DNA from 3 places in the Staphylococcus kloosii genome. Region 2 is predicted to be linked to each of the others. Evidence: riboswitches for the same ligand, from Rfam matches in the RefSeq annotation. Region 2 holds a riboswitch; each other region holds the start of a gene.
The links. Region 2 has a riboswitch for S-adenosylmethionine ahead of metK (methionine adenosyltransferase). Riboswitches for the same ligand answer to the same signal wherever they lie in the genome.

Region 1 (8,548 bases), 1.1 Mb from region 2:
CTGAAGATTCATGGGATGCATTAGAAGAAATGACGCTTCATGCGGAAGCTATTTTAGAAGAATTAGGATTACCTTATCGCCGTGTGATTTTATGTACAGGAGATATCGGTTTCGGTGCAAGTAAAACTTATGATTTAGAAGTTTGGTTACCAAGCTATGATGATTATAAAGAAATAAGTTCTTGTTCAAACGTTACTGATTTCCAAGCACGTCGTGCAAATATCCGCTTCAAAAGAGATAAAGCATCTAAGCCAGAATTAGTTCACACATTAAATGGTAGTGGGTTAGCGGTAGGTCGTACTTTCGCAGCTATCGTTGAAAATTATCAAAATGAAGATGGCTCAATTACAATTCCTGAAGCACTTGTACCATTTATGGGTGGCAAAACTAAAATAGGTCCAGTAGTTAAATAATAATATATTATAGCTATTACAAGCGTTCTGTCTACGAGATGGAACGCTTTTTAATAGGGTAGGGGAGGCTAAAATATAGTAGGTTTTAGTCTACCGTTTGTCTTACATCAGACAAACGGTAGACTTACCTTATTGCTCGCTTAAATATTCTGTATTAGACTATCAATAATATGCTTACAGGCAGGGGAGGGGTAGTATATGGCTTCGCATTTAACATTTAGGCAAGGTGTTAAAGAATGCGTACCTACATTATTAGGTTATGCAGGTGTGGGACTTTCTTTTGGCATCGTTGCGGTAGCATCTAAGTTTAGTCTTATAGAAATAATTTTATTATGCTTACTCGTTTATGCCGGTGCAGCACAATTTATTATTTGTAGTTTAGTGATTGCTGGAACACCTATAACTGCAATTGTATTAACGACTTTTATAGTTAATTCAAGGATGTTTTTATTAAGTATGACCTTAGCTCCCCAATATAAAAATTACGGTTGGCTTAATCGTTTAGGGTTAGCAACGTTAGTTACTGACGAAACATTTGGAGTTGCTATAACACCTCACTTAAAAGGTGAACAGATAAATGATCGTTGGTTACATGGACTTAATTTAACGGCATATTTATTTTGGACTGTATCGTGTATTGTTGGCGCTATTTTCGGTAAATATATCCACAACCCAGATGCACTCGGTTTAGATTTTGCTATTACTGGTATGTTTATCTTTTTAGCAATTTCACAATTTGAAACGGTACAACGTTCTCAAATTATGACTTATATCGTATTGATTGTTTGTGTCATTGTAATGATGTTTTTATTTAGTTTATTTATGCCTACATACGTAGCAATTATTTTATCTTCGGTACTTGCGGCTACATTAGGGGTGGTGATGACCAAATGAGTATGACGATACATATGCTAAGCATCATCGTGTTATGTGGTGTGGTCACGTGGTTAACTAGGGTAGTACCATTTATGTTGATTACACGTGTTCATTTATCAGAAAAAGTCGTAAAATGGTTATCGTTTATCCCAATTACATTGTTTACTGCACTGATTATCGATGGCGTTATCGAACAACACAGTGGTAAATTTGGTTATACTATTAATATTCCATTTTTAGTAACAATCATTCCAACTGTATTAGTGGCATTTATATCTAAAAGTCTCACAATAACTATAGTTGCCGGTATTTTTATAATGGCGCTTATACGTTTACTATTTTAATGTTAAGCATTGAAGTAGTAAGCGTTATTCGTTAGAATGAAATTAATAGAAAATTTCGACATCTATAGTATGGGTGTTTCGAAAAATAAATCTAATAAATTAAATCAAATCTTATTTTGAGAAGCTAAGGGACTTGGCCCATAGATGCTTCAGCAACCGGCTATAGAGTACGGTGCTAAAACCAACGAAGATATTCGAATGATAAGTAACCAGTAACCTTCTTACTTATATCGAGTAAGAAGGTTTTTAAGTTAGTAGGAGGTCGAACATGACAAATTATACTGTGGACACGTTAGAATTAGGACCGTTTGAAACAGAATCAGGGGAAACAATATCAAATTTAAAATTACGTTATGAACATGTAGGCTTCAAAGGTCAACCGCTCGTGTTAGTATGTCATGCTCTGACAGGTAACCATGTGACGTATGGAACGGACGAGGATCATGGCTGGTGGCGCGAAATTATTGATGGAGGTTATATGCCAATTAATGATTACCAATTTCTAACTTTTAATGTTATCGGTAGTCCATTTGGTTCAAGTTCTGCATTAATAGATGATGATTTTCCTTCAAAACTAACTTTAAGAGACGTTGTACGAGCATTAGAAGTTGGGATTAAAGCATTGGGTTTTTCCCACATTGATATCTTAATCGGTGGCTCACTTGGTGGCATGCAAGCTATGGAATTGCTATATAATAGACAATTTGATGTGAAGAAGGCAGTCATACTTGCCGCTACAGATAAGACTTCCTCTTATAGTCGTGCATTTAATGAAATTGCACGTCAATCAATTCAGTTAGCTGGTAAAGAAGGCATGAGTATTGCACGACAATTAGGCTTTTTAACGTATCGTTCATCTAAAAGTTATGATAAACGATTTTCACCAGACCAAGTCGTAGCATATCAACGACATCAAGGTAATAAATTTAAAGAAAACTTTAATCTTAACTGTTATTTAACACTCCTGGACGTCTTAGATAGTCATGATATCGACAGAGATCGTACGGACGTTACCGAAGTATTTAAATCTTTAGATACTAAAGTTTTAACGATGGGCTTTACGGATGATTTATTGTATCCCGATGATCTAGTACGTGCAGTAGGGGAGCGGTTTAAATATCACCGTCACTTCTTCGTACCTGACAATGTAGGCCATGATGGATTTTTACTTAACTTTAACGATTGGGCACCTAATTTGTATCATTTCTTAAAAGTTTCTAAATTTAAGCGTAAATAAAATACAGCAAAGCTCTGAGTTTACTGTTATAAGTAGACTTAGAGCTTTTTTTGTTTGACCGATGATTCGCGAATAAAGCTAGTCACGTTATGAATGAAATTTGACCTGCTCATTCGAAATTATCAATAATTGTATAAAATTTCTAAAGAGGTTAGAATAGTAATACAGTCAAAAAGTATGGGAGTGGCAAAATTTGTTTTCAAAAATTGAACCTAAAGCTACTATTTTGAGTATTATCTCACTCATCATCGTTGCTTTAGTCTTACATATATTACCGCCACTTGGTTTTGTATTATGCTTGTTTGCGACAATACCAGGCATTGTACTATGGCACAAATCTAAAGAATCTTTTGGATTGGCCGCTGTAATTACAGTAATTTTAACCACTTTGTTAGGTAATATATTCGTATTAAGTACGATGGTCTTAATATTAATTGTTAGTTTTTTAGTAGGCCAATTATTAAAAGAACGTACATCAAAAGAACGTATTCTATACGTAACTACAACATTTATCAGTATCATCTCATTGGTCGCTTTTATGATTTTACAAGCGCTTAATAAAATACCAACAGTAGATACGCTAATAAAACCACTAAGAACTCAAATGCTACAAGCAATTGAAGAGAGTGGTGTGCAGAATGGCTACGAAAATACGATAGGGGAAGGTCTCCGTCAATTTGCAGTTCAACTACCTAGCTACGTTATTATAACGATATTTCTACTTATCTTAATTAACCTAATTATTACATTTCCAATATTACGCAAATTTAAAGTAGCAACACCAGTATTTAAACCGTTATTTGCATGGCAAATGAATAAAGTTTTACTTATTTTATACGTTATTACACTGCTCTGTGTTATGTTTGCGTCTAAAGCGGGTACTTTCCAAAGTATCGTATTGAATTTTGAAATTGTGTTATCATTATGTATGTATTTGCAAGGTTTAAGTTTAATACATTTCTTTGGCAAAGCGAAAGGCATGCCAACAGCTTTAACAGTAGTGTTAATGGTCATTGGGACAATTTTAACGCCATTTACACATATTGTCGTTTTAATAGGGTTTATTGATTTAGCATTTAACTTAAAAGGTATCATTAAAAAATAATGTGAGGTGGACAAAATGAACCGTCAATCCACTAAAAAAGCATTAGTTTTACCATTTATCATTATGGCAATTACGGCATTAGTTTTAGTCGCAGTATGGTTTATTTTTAACCAACTCATTGCCGGCATCGCTACTGCGATTTTGATAGTCGTAATTATTATTGCTGCTTTAATGGTAAGGCAAGCTTTACAAAAGATGGACAACTACGTCGATAATTTAAGTGGACACATATCAGCCGGTAGTAATCGAGCAATTAAAAATTTACCAATTGGTATGGTAGTTATTGATGAAAACGAAAATATTGAGTGGATGAACCAATTTATGTCAGAACGTTTGGATCGCAATGTAATCTCTGATCCAGTAAATGAAGTTTATCCAAATATATTAAAGCAATTAGAAAAAACTGAAGAAATTGATATAGAAGATAGAAATTATCACTATCGCGTAAGATATTCTGAAAAAGAGCATATTTTATATTTCTTCGATATTACAGAAGAAGTCCGTATTAATGAATTATATAATGATTCGAAACCAATTATTGCAACGTTATTTTTAGATAACTATGATGAAATCACACAAAACATGAACGATACGCAACGTTCAGAAATTAACTCAATGGTAACCCGAGTTATCAGTCGTTGGGCATCTGAATATGACATTTACTTTAAGCGTTATAGTACAGATCAATTCGTCGCGTATTTAAACCAACATATATTAGATGAAATTGAAGATGCAAACTTTGATATTTTAAGTCAGTTAAGAGAAAAAAGTGTTGGTTACAGAGCACAACTTACATTAAGTATAGGTGTAGGTGAAGGTTCTGATAGTTTAATTGATCTTGGTGAATTATCACAATCAGGACTAGATTTAGCCTTAGGTCGTGGTGGTGACCAAGTTGCGATTAAAAACCAAAATGGTAATGTACGTTTCTATGGCGGTAAGACTGACCCAATGGAAAAACGTACACGTGTAAGAGCGCGCGTAATTTCTCACGCATTAAAAGATATACTTATGGAAGGCGATAAAGTTATTATCATGGGACATAAACGTCCTGATTTAGATGCCATTGGTGCAGCAATCGGGGTTTCTCGTTTTGCAATGATGAATAACTTAGATGCGCATATCGTGTTAAATGATTCAGACATCGACCCAACATTACGTCGTGTAATGGATTCTATCGATGAAAAACCTGAATTAAAAGAACGTTTTATTAGTTCCGAAGAGGCATGGGACAATATGACATCAAGAACGACTGTCGTTATTGTCGATACGCATAAGCCTGAAATGGTTATAGATGAAGATATTTTAAACAAAGCCAATAGAAAAGTAGTCATTGACCACCATAGACGTGGTGAAAGCTTTATCTCTAGCCCGTTACTTGTTTATATGGAACCATATGCTAGTTCAACGGCTGAACTTGTGACAGAATTACTAGAATATCAACCAACAGAACAACGTTTAACACGTTTAGAATCTACAGTAATGTTCGCAGGTATTATCGTTGATACACGTAACTTTACTTTACGTACGGGTTCAAGAACATTTGATGCCGCAAGTTATTTACGTGCACACGGTGCCGACACAATTTTAACGCAACACTTCTTGAAAGATGATATCGATACGTATATTAACCGTACAGAATTAATCCGTACGGTAGAATTACAAGATAACGGTGTTGCCATAGCTCATGGTCCAGACGACAAAATATACCATCCTGTTACAGTTGCACAAGCTGCAGATGAGCTGTTAAGTTTAGATGGTGTAGAGGCATCTTACGTTGTCGCTAGAAGAGAAGATTCACTTGTTGGTATGTCTGCCCGCTCACTAGGAGCAGTTAACGTGCAACTAACTATGGAAGCACTCGGTGGCGGTGGCCATTTAACAAATGCTGCCACACAACTTAAAGATGTTACGGTCGAAGAAGCGATCGAACAATTACAACAAGCAATAACAGAACAAATGAGTAGGAGTGAAAATTGATGAAAGTAATATTCACACAAAACGTTAAAGGTAAAGGTAATAAAGGTGAAGTCAAAGACGTACCAGTAGGTTATGCTAATAACTACCTTTTAAAAAATAAATTAGCTGTCGAAGCGACACCAGGAAATCTTAAACAATTAGAACAACAAGAAAAAGCAGCTAAAGCAGAACGTCAAAAAGAAATCGATGAAGCGAAACAACTTAAATCAAAATTAGCCGACCTTGAAGTAGAAGTTTCAGCTAAAACTGGTGAAGGTGGCAAATTATTTGGTTCAGTAAGTACGAAACAAATTGCACAAGCTCTACAAGAGCAACATGATATTAAAATTGATAAACGTAAAATGGATTTACCAAGCGGTATCCATGCATTGGGTTATACAAATGTACCGGTCAAACTAGATAAAGAAGTCGAAGGTACTATTCGTGTACACACAATTGAACAATAATTATGGATTGAAATATGAGGTGTAATCGACATGGATGGAATGTATGAACAAAATCAAATGCCCCATAGTAATGAGGCTGAACAATCTGTCTTAGGTGCCATTATCATTGATCCAGAATTAGTAAACTCAACTCAGGAAGTATTACTTCCTGAGTCATTTTATAGGGGTGCACATCAACATATCTTCCGTGCGATGATGAATCTCAACGAAGATAATAAAGAAATCGATGTTGTCACTATAATGGATCAATTGTCACAAGAAGGTCGCTTGAGTGAAGCGGGTGGACCACAATACTTAGCAGAGCTATCTAATAATGTACCGACAACGCGAAACGTACAATATTATACGGACATTGTTTTTAAACATGCTTTAAAACGTAAATTAATCCAAGCTGCAGATAGTATTGCAAATGATGGTTACAATGATGAACTTGAATTAGATACAATACTTAACGATGCTGAACGTCGTATTCTTGAACTATCTTCCACACGTGAAAGCGATGGCTTTAAAGATATTAGAGACGTCTTAGGTGATGTTTACGAAAATGCAGAATTACTTGACCAAAATAGCGGACAAACCCCAGGTATACCTACTGGGTACCGAGATTTAGACCAAATGACGGCAGGATTTAACCGTAATGATTTAATCATTTTAGCGGCACGTCCTTCTGTTGGTAAGACTGCCTTCGCTCTTAATATTGCGCAAAAAGTAGCGACACATGAAGATCATTTTTCAGTTGGTATCTTCTCTCTCGAGATGGGTGCAGACCAACTAGCGACACGTATGATTTGTAGTTCGGGTAATGTGGATTCTAACCGTCTACGTACAGGTACAATGACGGAAGAAGATTGGAATAGATTTACGATTGCAGTAGGTAAATTATCACGTACCAAAATATTTATTGATGATACGCCGGGTATACGAATTACTGATATTCGTTCTAAATGTCGTCGCTTAAAACAAGAACACGGATTAGATATGATTGTTATTGACTATCTACAACTTATTCAAGGTAGTGGTTCACGTTTTTCAGATAACCGTCAACAAGAAGTATCTGAAATATCACGTACGCTAAAAGCGATTGCTAGAGAACTAGAATGTCCTGTTATTGCATTGAGTCAGTTATCGCGTGGCGTGGAACAACGTCAAGATAAGCGACCAATGATGAGTGATATTCGTGAATCTGGTTCAATCGAGCAAGATGCTGATATCGTTGCTTTCTTATATCGTGATGACTATTACAATCGCGGTGAAGAAGATGAAGACGACGATGATGCAGGATTTGAACCTCAAATGAACGATGAGAACGGTGAAATTGAAATTATAATTGCAAAACAACGTAACGGCCCGACAGGTACAGTAAAATTACATTTCATGAAACAATACAATAAATTCACTGATATAGATTATGCCCATGCAGATTTTGGATAATTAAATAAAAAATATTTTTCCGTACAATAAAGATGTTCTACGTTTTATTGTACGGTTTTTAATTACATTTGGAGATACGTTTGATATGGAAGTATGTATCGAAGATTTCACTTATATTGTGTCTGAACACTGATAAATCAACGCTTTTGGTTAATGAATTGATGTTATAACTTTCAGTAATTTTTTAAAATGTGTGCAATTTTAATGTTCGATTTTTGTTTGCATTATCATCATTCTATTGGTAGAATACTTAATGGTTAAACGAGAAAAACTTGGAGGTGCTCATATGTCATCAATCGTAGTCGTTGGGACACAATGGGGAGACGAAGGTAAAGGTAAAATTACAGATTTCTTAGCAGAACAAGCAGATGTTATTGCACGATTTTCAGGTGGAAATAACGCAGGTCACACAATTAAGTTCGATGGAGAAACTTATAAATTACACTTAGTACCGTCTGGTATTTTTTACAAAGACAAATTAGCAGTTATCGGTAACGGTGTAGTAGTGGATCCAGTTGCATTATTGAAAGAATTAGATGGCCTTAATGACAGAGGAGTTTCTACTGATAATTTACGTATTTCAAATCGTGCGCAAGTTATTTTACCTTATCATTTAAAACAAGATGAGTATGAAGAGGAGCGCCGTGGAGATAACAAAATAGGCACAACTAAAAAAGGTATCGGTCCAGCTTATGTAGATAAAGCGCAACGTATTG
Region 2 (8,548 bases):
TACTCTTTTAAAAATTGGTTTGAAAATCTTATTGGTTTACGAGTATCAATTTGATCGTCCTCACTTGTCACCTTCTCTAGTACCTCGTTTAGTTCTTGCTTTTCTTTTTTGTTCAAAAACCACAATTGTTTTCTAACTTTTTGCTTAAAAATATTTACGCTCATTTTTGTTACCTCTCTATGTTTGATGAAACTTTTATTCTATTAAATCATATATTAAAACAATTTGTGTTTCAATCTATGCAAAAGTAACATTTATGAATGTTAATAATTTTCACTATTTTAAGGTTATAAAAATTAACTTATTAATTCCTGATAATAAGTATTTATAATTTCATAAATATTATTATCACTTTCGCTAACAGTATATTGACGATACTTTTGATTTATTAAAAAATCAGATGGCGTCGTACCCATAATATTTTTAAAATCATTGAGAAAAGTTTTATATGAAGCATATCCATATTCACGCCATGCTGAATCAGGCGATCTATTCTCTAACAATTCTCTTGAAACGTTATAAATTTTAACTTTCTTGATATATCTCATTAATGTCATATTCATTTTACGAGAAAATTCACGCGATAAATAACTTCTATTCACAAAAAATACTTGTGCTAAAGATGATAAAGTTAATGGCCGTTTATAATTTTCATTTATAAATTGCACGATGTTTTTAATAAGTTCACTCGATTGAGAATTATTTTTCATCTCTTGTTGTTCATGAGTTAATATAGCCACTGCACAATTTATTAGTTTAACTACACCTATATCACTATTAAAATAGTCTTTTTCTATAATTGCTTTCATCGTTTCTATATACGTCTTAATAATCATTGTGTCTGCATTATCAATTTCGAATAATGTTTTACGATTTGCCAATGAAAATCTATTGTAACTTTGGTTATTTATAGAGATACACGCTAATATACCATTTCTTTTGATTATATAATTATCTTCATAATCAAAGACGATAAACACTTGTCCTTTTTCATAAACCTTTTCTTCATAATATTTATTTAGTCTAATTTCTCCCTCTAACACTAAAAAAATATTTACACAATGTGGTGTGTTTAAAGTGTGTAACTCGTTGTTATTCATATAAACTCGGTGTAAATAATTCACTCTCATCCCCTCCACTAAAAATAATTTGAACAATAAATATTTTTATATATGATTATGTACTAAATATTCAATCTTAACAATCATAAAAATCTTGCATGATACTTTTTATGTATTAAAAAAGCGCTAACTTTTGAAGTTAGCGCTAAATCTTTATTGTGTAGTTTATAGCTACTGATTATTTCAATTTATCAACTAATCATCAAAGTTATTAATGTAATAACCCTGTTCTAGACTTAAACAGGATAGTTAGTTTATAAGATCGATAATCCAGAAGCTTTTATATCTTTCGCAAAACCTTCTACTGTATCAACAGAAAGTTCATTAATGTCACGACCTAAGTTATTGTTTACTTTTTTAACAACGTCACCAGGGCAAGTGATAATGTCAGCGCCAACTTCGTCAGCTTGGATAACATTGATTACTTCTCTACAGCTAGCCCATAGTAATTTAACGCCTGCTTTACTGTGTGCAATTTCAACAGCTTCTTTAACCATTGGAATTGGGTCAACACCAGTATCAGCGATACGTCCAGCGAATACTGAAATATATGTTGGTACACCTTCAGTTACTGCTTCAGTAATTTCTTTTACTTGGTCTAAAGTATAAACTGCAGTAACGTTTAAACGTACATTATCAGCTGATAATTTTTTAATTAAAGAAATAGTTGATTCACCTTTAGTGTTAACAACTGGAATTTTAACAAAAACATTATCACCATATTGTTTTAAGATTTCTGCTTCTTTTTCCATAGTTTCTAAATCGTCTGCAAAGACTTCAAAAGAAATTGAAGCATCAGGAATTTCTTTAACAGCTTCTTCAGCGAACGCTTTATAATCTGTTACGCCTGCTTTAGCCATTAAGCTTGGGTTTGTAGTAAAACCATCAACCTCTTTATTTTTGTAAGCTGCTTTCATTTGTTCGATATCTGCACCATCTGCAAACACTTCAACATTTAATTTTGCCATTACTTATTCCTCCTGACTAAAATGATAATTTAATAATAAATTATCTCTAACGGTTTACTAACCATTCATCCTATTTATACCACTAATAAGCTTAAAATTCTAATTTTTTGCTTATCTAATATCAAATTTATAATACAATTTCATCGTTTATTATTACTTATATACACCACAAATAATTTGAACAAATCTTCTATTATGTAGTTTAGTATATGATTATTACTATTCAATTTTAAGTTTTATGTGTTATTATTATCTAATGATATATAGTAGGAGGTAAATATGGCACGTTCAAAACTATATTTTTATTTATCTGCTGTGTTAATTATTATTAGTTTCTATTTCAATACACGTGACCCACTTCTAGGTCAACTATTTAATTCAATGATCAAATTGATTTTCGTTAGCAGTATTATTAATGCTATTATATTGATTATTGCAATTATTTTAGCAGATAAAGCAATAAAACATTCAAAAGATAGAACAGATTGGGTAAATAAATTAAGCAAATTACTGCCATATATATTATTAATCGTTATAATTATTCATATTATAGCTGCATTAACGACATTTGGCATTATTTTCTAAGGGGCACTACAAAAGTATACTTGCTTTTGTAGTGTTTATTTTTAAGTGGAGGTATTTAAAATGCAATACGTATATATCTTTTTCGGCGGTGCCATTGGTGCGCTGTTAAGGTATTTATTATCTTTTATTAATAACGAAAGTACTACTTTACCTATTGGAACTTTTATAGCAAACCTTGTAGGTGCTTTGTTGATGGGTTTTCTAGGGACTCTCGCAGTCACATATTTCAGAAACAACCCACAACTAAAAAAAGGTATTACAACAGGTTTTGTTGGTGCATTAACTACTTTTTCTACATTTCAATATGAATTAGTTTCTATGTTCAATGCACAATCTATTGCTACATTATTTATTTATGGCATTAGTAGTTATATTCTAGGAATTTGTTTCTGCTATATCGGCGTTAAAATAGGAGGTAAATTATAATGTTAACTTTACTATTAGTCTGTATAGGCGGCGGTATTGGTGCTATGATTCGTGGTGGCATAACTGAAATATGTGTCAATAAGTTTTCAAGTCAGTTTCCAATAGCAACTTTTATCGTAAATATAATTGGAAGTTTCACTATCGGCATTATTTTAGGACATGCCTTACATATTTCATGGATCAATCCATTTTTAGTAACAGGTATATTAGGTGGTTTGACTACTTTTTCAACTTTAGCTTCCGAATTAGTAAAAATGATTGAAGCAAAAACTAATTTACCATTATTTATTAGTTATTCAATTTTGCAATACGGTGGTTGCTTCGCAGCATGTTTAATAGGATACAAGTTATTTTAAAAAGCTAGTAACCTAATAACGTATATTTTTATACGTTATAGTTACTAGCTTTTTTATCAATAATATTTTATTGTCCTGTGAACTCGTTTGGATCTGGACCAATACGTTTATCTTCGTTTAAGTTGTTTAATTTAGTTATTTGTTCCTCAGTTAATTCAAAATCAAAGACAGCTAAGTTCTCTTCAATTCTTGAAGGAGTCACAGATTTAGGAATAACAACTACATTGTTTTGAATATTCCATCGAATAATAACTTGTGCTGGTGTTTTACCTACTTCTGATGCAATTTCTTTTACTAATGTATCTTCCAAAATTTGAGCATTCATTAATGGTGACCAAGATTCTGCTACTACACCTTGAACTTCTAAATATCTTCTTAATTCATTTTGAGTTAAGTAAGGATGGAATTCAACTTGATTAATAACCGGTTTAATTGATACTTGCGCTAATAGTGCTTCCATATGTTGAGGCGTAAAGTTACTCACACCAATATTTTTCACTTTATCAGCTTTGTATAAATCTTCCATACCTTTCCAAGTGTCTATCATTAATGCTTCATCTGTACCAGGCCAGTGCATTAAATATAAATCTAAGTAATCTAAGCCTAATTTTTTTAAGCTTGTTTCATACGCCTGTTGTACGTTATTACGTCCATAATCAGCTAACCATAATTTTGAGGTAATAAATAACTCACTTCTGTCTAACCCAGTAGCTGCTAGACCTTCGGCAATACCTTCTCCCACTTTGGCCTCATTTTCGTAAATCATAGCTGTATCTATACTTCTGTAACCACTTATGATGGCATGTTTCACCGCTTCTTTACATTCATCGCTATTCTCAACTCTAAATGTTCCTAAACCAAGTACTGGCATTTCATTTCCATTATAGAATTTAGTTGTTTGCATTATAATAACTCCTTCCAAGTTAACTTAACCATATCATAATAAATTATGTCTTATTATCATATTAAAATGCTTAAAAAATGGAAACGGGACATAAACCTTAATTTTAAAACAAGATTTTGTAACCCCGCTACGGCAAAGATGACTATAGTTGAAAGCAACTTGCTACAAGCGCGTTTTCAATTCAGTCATCTACTGTCAAAAAAATAGAGTCTGAAGACAATATTATGTCTCAGACTCAAAAATATTAATTAAATGATTCAATTTTATCCATAATGTTTTGTAAATCTTCTACATTGTATTGAATTCTACCGTGGAACACAAATTTGTTAAAGAACTCATCAAGTTGTTCAGGGCCTACTAAAACTTTGCTACTAGAAGATTGAGCATAATTAGATATTGTTACTGCACCTTCATTCTTAGGATTGAAATATAGAATAGTAGTTGGTGTGTATTTTAAATCTAATTGACGTTGTAAGTCTCCAGCTAACTTTTCAACCGCTTCTAGATGGTTTGAGTAATTTACAAATGATAATGAACTTTTATCATCGTTTTGGTCTAAAACTAATGTTTGTGGTTCATTTTTGTCTAAATCAAGTGTATCAAACACTTGTGACATCATTGGTTGTTCGTCAAATTGTTGACCACTAATACCACTAAATACGTGTCCTTTTAATAATTGTGAATCTATAAGATATAAACCTGTACGTGTTAATACTAAATGACTAATACGTTGTGCATCATTAAATTCATTTCTTGGTAAAAAGATATTAGCCATAATGTGCATATCTTCAGGACGAATTCGTTTTTCGTTTACAAGTCGTTCACGTATACCGATAAGTCTCATATCAGTCACATATTCACTATGATTTTTAGAGAATAATTTTAATGCATCAATTTCTCTGTCTTTAGAATTAACTGTTGCCTCATATTCTTCTTGTTGTTTCGTCACAGTTTTTTTGTTTTTAATTCTTTCTTTTTCTAATTCCTCTGCGTGTTCGTCACTCAATTTTTGTTGTTTTGATTGGTATTGTTCTTCTATTTTTTGTTGTGCTTTTTTCTTACTTTTTAAAGCAATTAAAAATAGAATGAAACAAATAATTGCTATTACGATAGCTACAATCAAACCAATTTGAATTGGTCCAAATGAATTCATAACAATTTCGCTCCTTTATATATCATTATCTCCATTATAATAAAAATTGTTTAATCATTCGATAAAAATACTAATAAAGTTATAACAACTTGATTATGCATTTACTGCATCTTTTAAGAGGTTAACTTTATCTAATTTTTCCCATGGTAATAATACATCAGTACGACCAAAATGACCATAAGCTGCTGTTTGTTTATAAATTGGTTGTTTTAAGTCCAACATTTTAATAATGCCTGCTGGTCGTAAGTCAAAATGCGTTCTTACCGCTTCAACTAATTCACTTTCACTTACTTTCCCAGTACCAAACGTATCAATTGAAATAGACACTGGCTCAGCAACACCAATTGCATATGCAAGTTGTACTTCACATTTATCTGCTAAATCAGCCGCAACAATATTTTTAGCAACGTATCTTGCTGCATATGCTGCTGATCTATCTACTTTTGTAGGATCCTTACCACTAAAGCATCCCCCACCATGACGTGCATAACCACCGTATGTATCTACGATAATTTTTCTACCTGTTAGACCAGCATCGCCTTGAGGTCCACCTATAACAAATCGTCCAGTTGGATTAATATAAAATTTCGTTTTTTCATCTAACAATTCTTTAGGAACTGTTGGATAAATAACGTGTTCTTTAATATCATCTTGAATTTGAGAAAGTTCTATGTCATCAGCGTGTTGTGTTGATACTACAATGGTATCGATACGGTGAGGTTGATCATTTTCATCATACTCAACCGTAACTTGTACTTTGCCATCAGGACGTAGATATTTAATGATGTCATCTTTACGTACATCAGATAAGCGTTTAGCGAGTTGATGAGATAAGAAAATTGGTAATGGCATATAAGTGTCTGTTTCTTTCGTTGCATAACCAAACATTAAACCTTGATCGCCAGCACCTGTAGCTTCAATTTCTTCTTCAGAAATATCATTTCTATATTCTAAAGCTGTATCTACTCCTTGTGCAATGTCTGCAGATTGTTCATCAATAGCAGTTAACACTGCCATAGTTTGGCTGTCATATCCATATTTCGCACGTGTATAACCAATGTTTTTAATCGTTTCACGAACTACTTTTGGAATATCTACGTAAGTCGTAGTCGAAATTTCACCTGAAATAAGTGCCATACCTGTTGTAACTGTTGTCTCACAAGCCACCCTAGCATTTGGGTCGTCTTTTAATATTTCGTCTAAAATTGCATCAGATACTTGGTCCGCAATTTTATCTGGGTGTCCTTCTGTAACTGATTCTGAAGTGAATAATCTTCTATTGTATGTCATAATTTGCTCCTTTAGTTATTAAATTACGAAAATTCTCTTTTGTGAGCTTAATAAAAAAGAGCCTTCATCACTATAAAATAGAGAGAAGGCTCAATACGTCCATTCGCTCTTATCGTTCAGACGATATTTGTCTGCAAACGGTTTGGCACCTTCCTTCTTTAATGTATAAAGAAGAGGTTGCTGGGCTTCATTGGGTCCATGTCCCTCCGCCTCTCAGGATAAGAGAATCCGTTAGTAACTATACTACCTAAACTGCATAGTAATGTCAATTTTACAAAATCCCAAATTTTATAATAATTTTTATGGCATAATATAGTGATTATGTTATACTCGTTTATTGTAAAGGCTTACATAAAAATAGCGTTGGAGGGATTAAGTATGGCGATAGATACATATACTTACACAAGTAAACTGGAAAACATTTATAAAAAAACAACTTCTTTATTTCAATTATCAACAACCGAATTGTACTATAAGATGTTGGAAAACAACGAAGGTGAATTGACTGAACTTGGTGCAATTAATGCTCGAACTGGGAAGTATACAGGTCGTTCACCGAAAGATAAATTTATAGTAACTGAACCTTCTTATAAAGATGATATTGATTGGGGTAATATCAATCAACCTATTGACGAAACTACATTTTTAAATCTATATAACAAAGTTTTAGATTATTTAAACGAACGTGATGAATTGTACATTTTCAATGGTTACGCAGGTAGTGACGAAGATTCACAATTAAAACTATCTGTTATCAACGAATTATCTTGGCATAACTTATTTGCACAAAATATGTTTATTAAACCTGATTCCAAAGAAGAAGCTGAAGAAATCAAAGCTGATTTCACAATTGTTTCTGCACCAAGATTTAAAGCAGATCCAGCTGTTGATGGTACAAATTCTGAAACATTTATTATTACTTCATTCAAACATAAAGTTATCCTTATCGGTGGTACTGAATACGCTGGTGAAATGAAAAAAGGTATTTTTTCAGTAATGAATTACCTATTACCTAAAGATAATATTATGAGTATGCATTGTTCAGCCAATGTAGGCGAAAAAGGTGACGTAGCATTATTCTTTGGTTTATCTGGTACAGGTAAAACAACTTTATCTGCCGATCCTACTCGTAAATTAATTGGGGATGACGAACACGGTTGGAATGATAATGGTATCTTTAATATTGAAGGTGGATGTTACGCTAAAGCTATTAATCTTTCTAAGAAAAAAGAACCTCAAATATACGACGCGATTAAATATGGTACTATTTTAGAAAATGTAGTAGTTGATAACGATGGTGATATTGATTTCGATGATAACTACTATACTGAAAATACTCGTGCTGCCTATCCAATAGACCATATTGATAATATTGTTAAACCATCTAAAGCAGCACATCCAAATACGATTATATTCTTAACTGCTGATGCTTTCGGTGTGTTACCTCCAATTTCTAAATTGACTAAAGACCAAGCGATGTATCATTTCTTAAGTGGTTTCACTGCTAAACTTGCAGGTACTGAACGTGGTATTACAGAACCTGAACCATCGTTCTCAACTTGTTTTGGCTCACCTTTCTTACCATTAGATGCGAAAGTATATTCTGACATCTTAGGTGAATTGATTGATAAACATGAAGTTGATGTATACTTAGTTAATACTGGTTGGACTGGTGGTAAATACGGCGTAGGTCGTCGTATTAGTTTATCTTATACTCGTCAAATGGTTAACAAAGCTATTACTGG
Region 3 (8,548 bases), 900 kb from region 2:
AGCCCCAATAATAATGCAATTACTATTATCTGGTGCAAATGCAGGTTTTAAATTTTCTTCAGAAGAGAGTTCTAAGTCATAAATCCCCCATGAAAACACGTCACCACTCTTGTGTAATACATATGATATAAATTGTTGATATGTAATTAAATCGCTATTAGTTAGTATGCGAAAATGAGCCATTGTAGCCCTCCTTCAAAAAGTGGATTATATTAGGAATTAAACGTATGTATAGTTAATATTATTTTTATAATAAAGGATAAATTATTCAATAGCAATCTTTTATATACATAAAACTTAATAATATTTGACAATATATATATTTAATACAAACCTATCTTTCATCTTTAAATTTATTAATGAATTTGCGGGGATATCTAAATTTTAAGAGATACATTTAAAATACATAAAAAAAATACTATAAAAGGCTACAGCCTTTTATAGTATTTGATGTTAAGTGAACTTTTTATTGTTCGAAAGCTTAACTTACAACTTCAACGTTTAAATTAACGTCGATATTGCCACGTGTTGCTTTTGAATATGGGCAAAAATCGTGAGCGTCTTGTAAATATTTTTCAGCATCAGCTTGAGATAATACATCTTTTACTTTTGCATCAATGTCGACGCTTAGTTTTGGACTTTCTGCATCTGGGTCATCTTCTAATCTAACTGTTAACGTAACTTCTGGTTCAGCACCACGTACTTTATTTTGTTTTAAAATTAAGTCAAAAGCACCATTAAAGCAAGAAGCATAACCTGCTGCGAATAATTGTTCAGGGTTTGTACCTTTACCAGCGTCTGCTTGATCTGGAGGGATGACTGCAACATCTATTGCTTTATCATCAGTTTGAACGTGTCCTTTACGTCCACCTGTATTTGTAGCTTTAGTTTCATATTTAACTGCCATTATAATTCCTCCTCATATCTAGTTATATATAAAGTGTACCCCAAATTTTGAAAGTTCAATCATGAGTAATTAACTCGATTTTAATAATATTTTTACTAGACCGGTTTCAGTAGTTGTCATTATAGTATAATTTAAGCTAAAATATGGCTTATTATATTAAGAAATAGAAGGTGAAAGTCGTGACACATGTAGACATTGCTGTAACAATAGCACCAGAAAACAAGTTAGACGAAGAAACACTTACTAACTTAAAGCAGTACAATGAAGATATTGATATTATAGAATTACGCATTGATCAGTGGAATGACATTGATGTTAATTTAATTGACACCATTCAACAACAAATTAAAGATTTAAATAAACGTCTACTTATTACTTATAGAACAAGTATTCAGGGTGGGAATGGTCATTTAAATGGTGATGCGTATTATCAAATGCTGAATTCATTAATAGAAGTTAGTCATTACGATTTAATAGATATAGAATTTGATAAAAAAAGTGATAAAGAACGATTAGCTACGATTATTTCAGCAGCCCAAAATAAAGACTTAGAAGTTGTTCTTTCCTATCATGATTTTGAACAAACACCTAAATTGGACGAATTAAAACATTTATATTATAAAATGCAATCATTGAGTCCAGATTATATTAAAGTTGCTGTCATGCCTAAAAATAAACAAGACGTAACCAATCTTTTAATGGCAATGTCTGATTCTGCCGATTCAGTTAAACCACGTGTGATAGGTATTGCGATGTCGAAATTAGGATTGGTAACACGTACGACACAAGGTGTCTTTGGTGGTACAGTTTCATATGGTTGTTTAGATACACCAAAAGCCCCAGGACAAGTTCATGTAAGCGTGTTAAGAGAACAATTAAAAATATACGAGTAATTTGAAAATACGCCGATTGTATCTTATAATTGAAAATAGTTATCATTAACGAAAGGGCGATAGAGAATGGAACTACAAGATGCAATCGCTAATAGAAGAAGTAGCAAAATATTTAAGAGAGATATGCATATCGATGATGAGGCATTGTATCAAGCCATAAAACAATCATCCGATGCACCAAATCACGGTTTAAGAGAACCTTGGCGTGTTGTGCATATCGCTAAAGATAGATTAGGTGACATGAGTAAAGCAATTTCAGATAAAGCATTTCCACATCAAAAGGATAAACAACAGGATCATTATAAAACAGTGACAAAATTAGGTGGTATGTTAGCACTAATCGTTAAAGATGATCCAAGACAAAAAGAAAATTTAGAAAATTATCTAGCTTTTGGTACATTTGCGCAAAATTTAATGCTATTACTTCATGAAGCGCATATCGGTACATGTTGGAAAACACCTCCATATATTTTTATGCCACAAGTAAGAAAAGAATTAGGCGTTAAAGATGATGAAAGTTTGGTGGGCTTTTTATATTTAACGGATATGCAAGATGACATGCCACATGCACCACGTCATACGCATAATATTATTACCGAATTTTAATTCGTAAATAATCTATGTAATTACACGATGGATTAATATAAATTGTAAGTACAAGATTTAGTGTCTTAAAAATAGAGCAGTAGCCACTTTCGTCTAAGAAAGCGGCTACTTTTTTGTAAAACTATATAAAAACAACTTATTGCTAACTGATTTAATCAGTGAAATGAGTTGTTATTTGTTTTCTGGCTTGAATTATTTATCTAATCAAAGGATAAATTAATTAAATGTCTCAGCTAAGAAAGACTCAACTTGTTCAGGAGATTTTGCATTTGCCGAATGTAAATGAGCTAATTTTTCTCCATTTTTAAATACTAATAAACTAGGAATACCCATGACCTCATTATCTGCGGCAACATCTTCTAGCTCATCTCTATTGACTGTATACCAATTGTAATCATTATATTTTTCTTGTATTGGATCGATCCACATATCCATTGCTTTACAATCAGGACACCAGCCGGCCTCGAATTTAACAATTACTGGATTATCGCTATTTATAGTAGTGTTAAAATCATCATTTGTTTTAATAGGTTGCATAATAACGCTCCTTTTTTTAATTTATTAATTTTTATTATAACGAATAATTATTATTAATTAAAAACTTTAAGCTTAAAATTAAGAGCGTTTTTAATATAATTCTGCTATATTAGTGATAACAACGTATAGGAGGTACAGAAATATGATTAAATTTTACCAATATCCTAATTGTACTACTTGTAAAAAAGCGGCTAAGTTTTTACAAGCATATGGTGTTAGTTACGAACCAATCGATATCGTTCAACACACACCAACGAAAAGTGAATTTAAAGAAATTATTGAACGTACAGGCATTGAAGTGAATAAACTATTTAATACACACGGCGCAAAATATCGTGAGTTAGGTCTAAAAGATAAGTTGAGCTCAATGTCAGACAATGATAAGTTAGATTTGTTAGCTCAAAATGGCATGCTTGTTAAACGCCCATTAGCTATATCTGGAGATAAAGCAACAGTAGGTTTTAATGAAGAAGTTTATAAAGAAACTTGGTTGTAATCAACAGAAGTAATAGTAGGGTGTTTATATATTAGACACATGTTTATCACTACATGTCGTTTATTATTTTATTTTTATTATAAACAGTTGCCTTTAAGCATCGTCATATGGCATCATAAAAGTGTAAAATCATATAGGAGGGGATACTTGTGGCAGTACCGAGCGAATTAAAATATTCTAAAGATCATGAATGGGTTAAAATTGAAGGCAATACAGCAACAATTGGTATTACTGAATACGCACAAAATGAATTAGGAGATATCGTTTTTGTTGAATTACCAGAGGTTGACGATGAAATTAATGAAGGAGATACTTTTGGTAGCGTAGAATCAGTTAAAACTGTATCAGAATTATATGCACCTCTTTCAGGTAAAGTCTTAGAAGCAAATGAAGAATTAGAAGATAGCCCTGAATTCGTAAATGAATCACCATACGAGAAAGCTTGGATGGTTAAAATAGAAGTTACTGATGAAAGTCAATTAGACGGTTTATTATCAGCTGAACAATATTCAGAAATGATAGGCGAATAATAAAAAAGTTGAACTCCTTGATATTTATATCTAGGAGTTTTTATTATTATGACAAAATTTATTACAACGTAAGCATATTTTTGGTCGTTTGATAATAATTCATGTTTAATGAACAAATACATCGTGGAATAGTATAGTAAAGTATAGATAATCGACTTTGAGAAGGTGGATGTCATGACTCTATTAAATAAAGTAATTGTCGTTGAAGGTAAATCAGATAAACTGCAAGTAAACAAAGTGCTTGATGAACCTGTACAGATAATATGCACTCACGGTACCATGAGTATTGATAAAATTGATAAAATGATTGACACACTTTATGATAAACAAGTATTCATCTTGGTTGATTCAGATGATGAAGGTGAAAAAATTCGTAGTTGGTTCAAAAGATATTTAAGTGAAAGTAAACATATAAAAGTAGATAAACAATATTGTGAAGTAGCACGATGTCCTAAACCTTATTTATCTAGGTTATTAGAAAAAAATGGCTTTATAGTTAAAGACGAAGAACAGTTAGACAAAGCACAATTAGAAAATATAGCTGAAAGGGTAAGTTTGATAACATGAACGTAACAAAAGAACAACGAGTTAATGTAGAAGAACATTTCAATGAAGAAAAACATTTAATTTTTGGATATACACCTACATGTGGTACGTGTAAAGTTTCAGAAAGAATGTTAGATATCGCGAACGACATTTTAAAATTACCAATCACTAAGATTGATTTGAATTTACATCCTGATTTTAGTCAACAACATGAAATTCAATCAGTCCCTGTTCTAATGGTGATGTCAAAAGGTTCAGAACTAAAACGATTATACGCTTTTCAGTCTGTTCCTTATTTGTTAGAAAATTTAAAAAAATAATTGACGAAACATTAGTGTAATGGTAGGATTAAAAATAATTAAATTATGTAACTCTTATCGAGAGAGGTGGAGGGATGTGCCCTATGAAGCCCGGCAACCGTCTAATTAATAGAAATGGTGCCAATTCACATAAAGTTAAACTAACTTTAAAAGATGAGAGAGGGTATGTATTGCTTTCTCTATTCTGGATAAGATAGGGGAAGCATTTTTTAGTTTATCGAGCATTACAAGGAGGCAATCACAATGATTGAGTTAAATCAAATCGTCAAACGTTATAAGACGAAAAAGCAAGAAGTTCTTGCTGTCGATCATGTTGATTTAAACATAGAAACTGGCTCAATTTTTGGCGTGATTGGTTTTTCAGGAGCGGGAAAAAGTACTTTAGTTAGACTTTTAAACAATTTGGAACAGCCAACATCTGGTGATGTCATTATTGATGGAGACAATATAGGACAGTTGTCTAAATCAGCATTACGTCAAAAACGTCAAAAAGTAAGCATGATATTTCAACATTTTAATTTATTATGGTCTAGAACCGTATTAAACAATATTACGTTCCCTTTAGAAATTGCTGGCGTATCACGACAACAAGCAAAAAAGAGAGCGCAAGAATTAATCGAGCTTGTAGGCTTGCAAGGAAGAGAAAACGCATATCCTTCGCAGCTATCAGGTGGGCAGAAGCAGCGTGTAGGTATTGCACGTGCGCTTGCAAATGAGCCAACTGTATTACTTTGCGATGAGGCGACAAGTGCATTAGACCCTCAAACGACAGACGAAATTCTTGATTTACTGTTGAAAGTTAAAGAACAAAGCAATATAACTATTGTAATAATCACTCATGAAATGCATGTAATTCGTCGCATTTGCGATGAAGTTGCGGTAATGGAGAGTGGACGAGTGATTGAACAAGGTACAGTTAATGATGTTTTTGAACACCCTAAACATCAAGTGACAAAACGTTTTGTTAAAGACGATTTGAATGATGACTTTGACGAATCTATCGATGACTTAGGTGCATTACAGCCTGGAGATTACATAGTAAGATTAAACTTTGTAGGCAATAATACTACAGAACCAATCGTTTCATATATAACTAAGACACATAATATTGATGTGAATATTTTAGAAGCCAATATTAAAAATAGTAAAAATGGTTCAATTGGATTTTTAGTATTACATTTACCAAATGTAGGCACTAATCAATTCGACACTTTCAAAGAAAACCTAGAGTCGCAACAAGTATCAGTGGAGGTGTTACGTCATGGGTAAGTCATTTGGAGAAATTTTACAAGAGATGCTAACAATGCCAAATGTACAATGGCCTGAAGTTTGGCAAGCAACATATGAAACGTTATACATGACAGTGATTTCGACTATTTTTGCGTTTATTTTCGGTATTATTTTAGGAGTACTGTTATTCCTATCGGCGAGAAGTAAATCCAAAACTGCGCACGTGTTTTATACGATTGTGTCATTTGTCGTTAACTTATTTAGAGCGATTCCATTCATTATCTTAATTTTGCTACTCATTCCATTTACAAGCATAGTTTTAGGGACAATAAGTGGACCAACTGGTGCATTACCAGCATTAATCATAGGTTCAGCGCCATTCTATGCTAGATTAGTTGAAATTGCATTCAAAGAAATTGATAAAGGTGTTATTGAAGCGGCATGGTCTATGGGTGCTAATACTTGGACAATCGTAAGAAAGGTACTATTACCAGAAGCGATGCCAGCATTAGTCTCAGGTATCACCGTTACTGCAATTGCTTTAGTTGGTTCAACAGCAATCGCAGGTGTAATTGGTGCAGGAGGATTAGGGAACTTAGCATATTTAACTGGATTCACGCGTAACCAAAATGATGTCATTTTAGTTTCAACAATTTTAATTTTAATCATAGTATTTATTATCCAATTCATTGGTGATTGGGCTACAAATAAAATCGATAAAAGGTAAGATGAAAGGGGACTTAACATGAAAAAGTTTTTAAGTTTAGCGTTAGTTGCAATTTTAGCAGTAGTACTAGCAGCTTGTGGTAAAGGCGGAGATGATAAAAAAATTACTGTAGGTGCATCACCATCACCACATGCTGAAATCTTAGAAAAAGCTAAGCCTTTATTAAAAGATAAAGGTTATGATTTACAAATTAAAACGATCAACGATTACACAACACCTAACAAATTGTTAGATAAAGGCGAAATTGACGCTAACTATTTCCAACACACACCATATTTAAACACTGAGAAAAAAGACAAGCATTATAAAATTGAATCAGCTGGTGACGTTCATTTAGAACCAATGGCTGTGTATTCTAAAAAATATAAAAGCTTAAAAGATTTACCAAAAGGCGCTACGGTTTATGTTTCAAATAACCCAGCTGAAGAAGGTCGTTTCATTAAATTCTTCCAAGATGCTGGATTAGTTAAAGTTAAAAAAGGCGTGAAAATTGAAGATGCTAAATTTAGCGACATTGTAGAAAACAAAAAAGACATTAAATTTAACAACAAACAATCAGCTGAGTACTTACCTAAGATCTATCAAAATCAAAAAGCTGACGCAGTAATCATCAACTCAAACTTTGCTATTGACCAAAAATTAAGCCCACGTAAAGATTCAATCGCTTTAGAAAAATCTGAAGACAATCCTTATGCTAACTTAATAGCTGTTAAAGAAGGTCATAAAGATGATAAGAAAGTTAAAGCTTTAATGGAAGTTTTACAATCTAAAGAAATCAAAGACTACATTAATAAGAAATACGACGGTGCGGTAGTACCAGCTAAATAATAAAGCAATAAACACTCCCTTATCTTATGAAAAGGGAGTGTTTTATAATATTGTACTACCATCAAAATGGAACACAGTAAAAGAAAATAAACGTATATAGCACCTGTTTTGTTGTTATAAATATTAAGTTAAATGGAGTAGCTAAATAGTGTGAATAGCCATTGAGAACAAACGTTTAATCATTATCAGTTACTTTTAGAAAGTAAGGCTTAATAAAAATAGTTGCTTTATAATAATTATTATAAAATACCACGCCAAAAGGTTTATATTAGCTAGTAAGTGCGTTATAATTAGACGATGTAATGCGTTTGCAGTTTTTTGACTGTAGATTAAAATTATTATAAACTAGTAAGGAAAACATATTATTTATTACGGAGGGAATATGTATGCCATCAACATTAGAGATCAAAGACCTACATGTGTCTATTGAAGATAAAGAGATTTTAAAAGGTGTTAACTTAACAATTAATACTGGTGAAATTCATGCAATTATGGGACCAAATGGTACAGGTAAATCAACATTATCATCTGCAATTATGGGTCACCCAAGTTTCGAAGTAACTCAAGGTGAAGTTCTTTTAGACGGCGTGAATGTTTTAGAACTAGAAGTTGACGAACGTGCAAAAGCTGGTTTATTCCTAGCTATGCAATATCCTTCAGAAATTACAGGTGTTACAAACGCTGACTTCATGCGTTCTGCAATTAATGCGAAACGTGAAGAAGGAGAAGAAATCAATTTAATGCAATTCATCAAAAAATTAGATAAAGAAATGGATTTCTTAGACATCGACCAAGATATGGCTCAACGTTATTTAAACGAAGGTTTCTCTGGCGGTGAGAAAAAACGTAATGAAATTCTTCAATTATTAATGTTAGAACCAAAATTCGCAATCTTAGATGAAATCGACTCTGGTTTAGACATCGATGC

Region 1: it holds a riboswitch for S-adenosylmethionine, as region 2 does, so the genes downstream of both, metX (homoserine O-acetyltransferase MetX) here and metK (methionine adenosyltransferase) in region 2, are expected to answer to the same signal.
Region 3: it holds a riboswitch for S-adenosylmethionine, as region 2 does, so the genes downstream of both, C7J89_RS11390 (methionine ABC transporter ATP-binding protein) here and metK (methionine adenosyltransferase) in region 2, are expected to answer to the same signal.

The regions. Positions count from the first base shown of each region.
Region 1 covers NZ_CP027846.1:293,647-302,194, forward strand. The annotation lists gene serS (serine--tRNA ligase) at 1-413, shown strand, start outside; gene C7J89_RS01520 (AzlC family ABC transporter permease) at 612-1,307, shown strand; gene C7J89_RS01525 (AzlD domain-containing protein) at 1,304-1,633, shown strand; SAM riboswitch class I at 1,742-1,841, shown strand; gene metX (homoserine O-acetyltransferase MetX) at 1,902-2,870, shown strand; gene C7J89_RS01535 (DUF2232 domain-containing protein) at 3,064-3,975, shown strand; gene C7J89_RS01540 (DHH family phosphoesterase) at 3,991-5,955, shown strand; gene rplI (50S ribosomal protein L9) at 5,955-6,401, shown strand; gene dnaB (replicative DNA helicase) at 6,432-7,832, shown strand; gene C7J89_RS01555 (adenylosuccinate synthase) at 8,119-8,548, shown strand, end outside.
Region 2 covers NZ_CP027846.1:1,393,475-1,402,022, reverse strand. The annotation lists gene C7J89_RS07045 (hypothetical protein) at 1-164, opposite strand, end outside; gene C7J89_RS07040 (helix-turn-helix transcriptional regulator) at 297-1,124, opposite strand; gene C7J89_RS07035 (transaldolase) at 1,376-2,089, opposite strand; gene C7J89_RS07030 (hypothetical protein) at 2,369-2,674, shown strand; gene crcB (fluoride efflux transporter CrcB) at 2,735-3,100, shown strand; gene C7J89_RS07020 (fluoride efflux transporter FluC) at 3,100-3,456, shown strand; gene C7J89_RS07015 (aldo/keto reductase) at 3,524-4,360, opposite strand; gene C7J89_RS07010 (nuclease-related domain-containing protein) at 4,605-5,513, opposite strand; gene metK (methionine adenosyltransferase) at 5,607-6,803, opposite strand; SAM riboswitch class I at 6,910-7,028, opposite strand; gene pckA (phosphoenolpyruvate carboxykinase (ATP)) at 7,182-8,548, shown strand, end outside.
Region 3 covers NZ_CP027846.1:2,289,198-2,297,745, reverse strand. The annotation lists gene C7J89_RS11435 (GNAT family N-acetyltransferase) at 1-183, opposite strand, end outside; gene C7J89_RS11430 (organic hydroperoxide resistance protein) at 482-907, opposite strand; gene aroD (type I 3-dehydroquinate dehydratase) at 1,087-1,800, shown strand; gene C7J89_RS11420 (nitroreductase family protein) at 1,867-2,406, shown strand; gene C7J89_RS11415 (thioredoxin family protein) at 2,623-2,943, opposite strand; gene C7J89_RS11410 (arsenate reductase family protein) at 3,086-3,439, shown strand; gene gcvH (glycine cleavage system protein GcvH) at 3,589-3,969, shown strand; gene C7J89_RS11400 (toprim domain-containing protein) at 4,144-4,536, shown strand; gene C7J89_RS11395 (thioredoxin family protein) at 4,533-4,835, shown strand; SAM riboswitch class I at 4,887-4,995, shown strand; gene C7J89_RS11390 (methionine ABC transporter ATP-binding protein) at 5,079-6,104, shown strand; gene C7J89_RS11385 (methionine ABC transporter permease) at 6,097-6,792, shown strand; gene C7J89_RS11380 (MetQ/NlpA family ABC transporter substrate-binding protein) at 6,811-7,620, shown strand; gene sufC (Fe-S cluster assembly ATPase SufC) at 8,007-8,548, shown strand, end outside.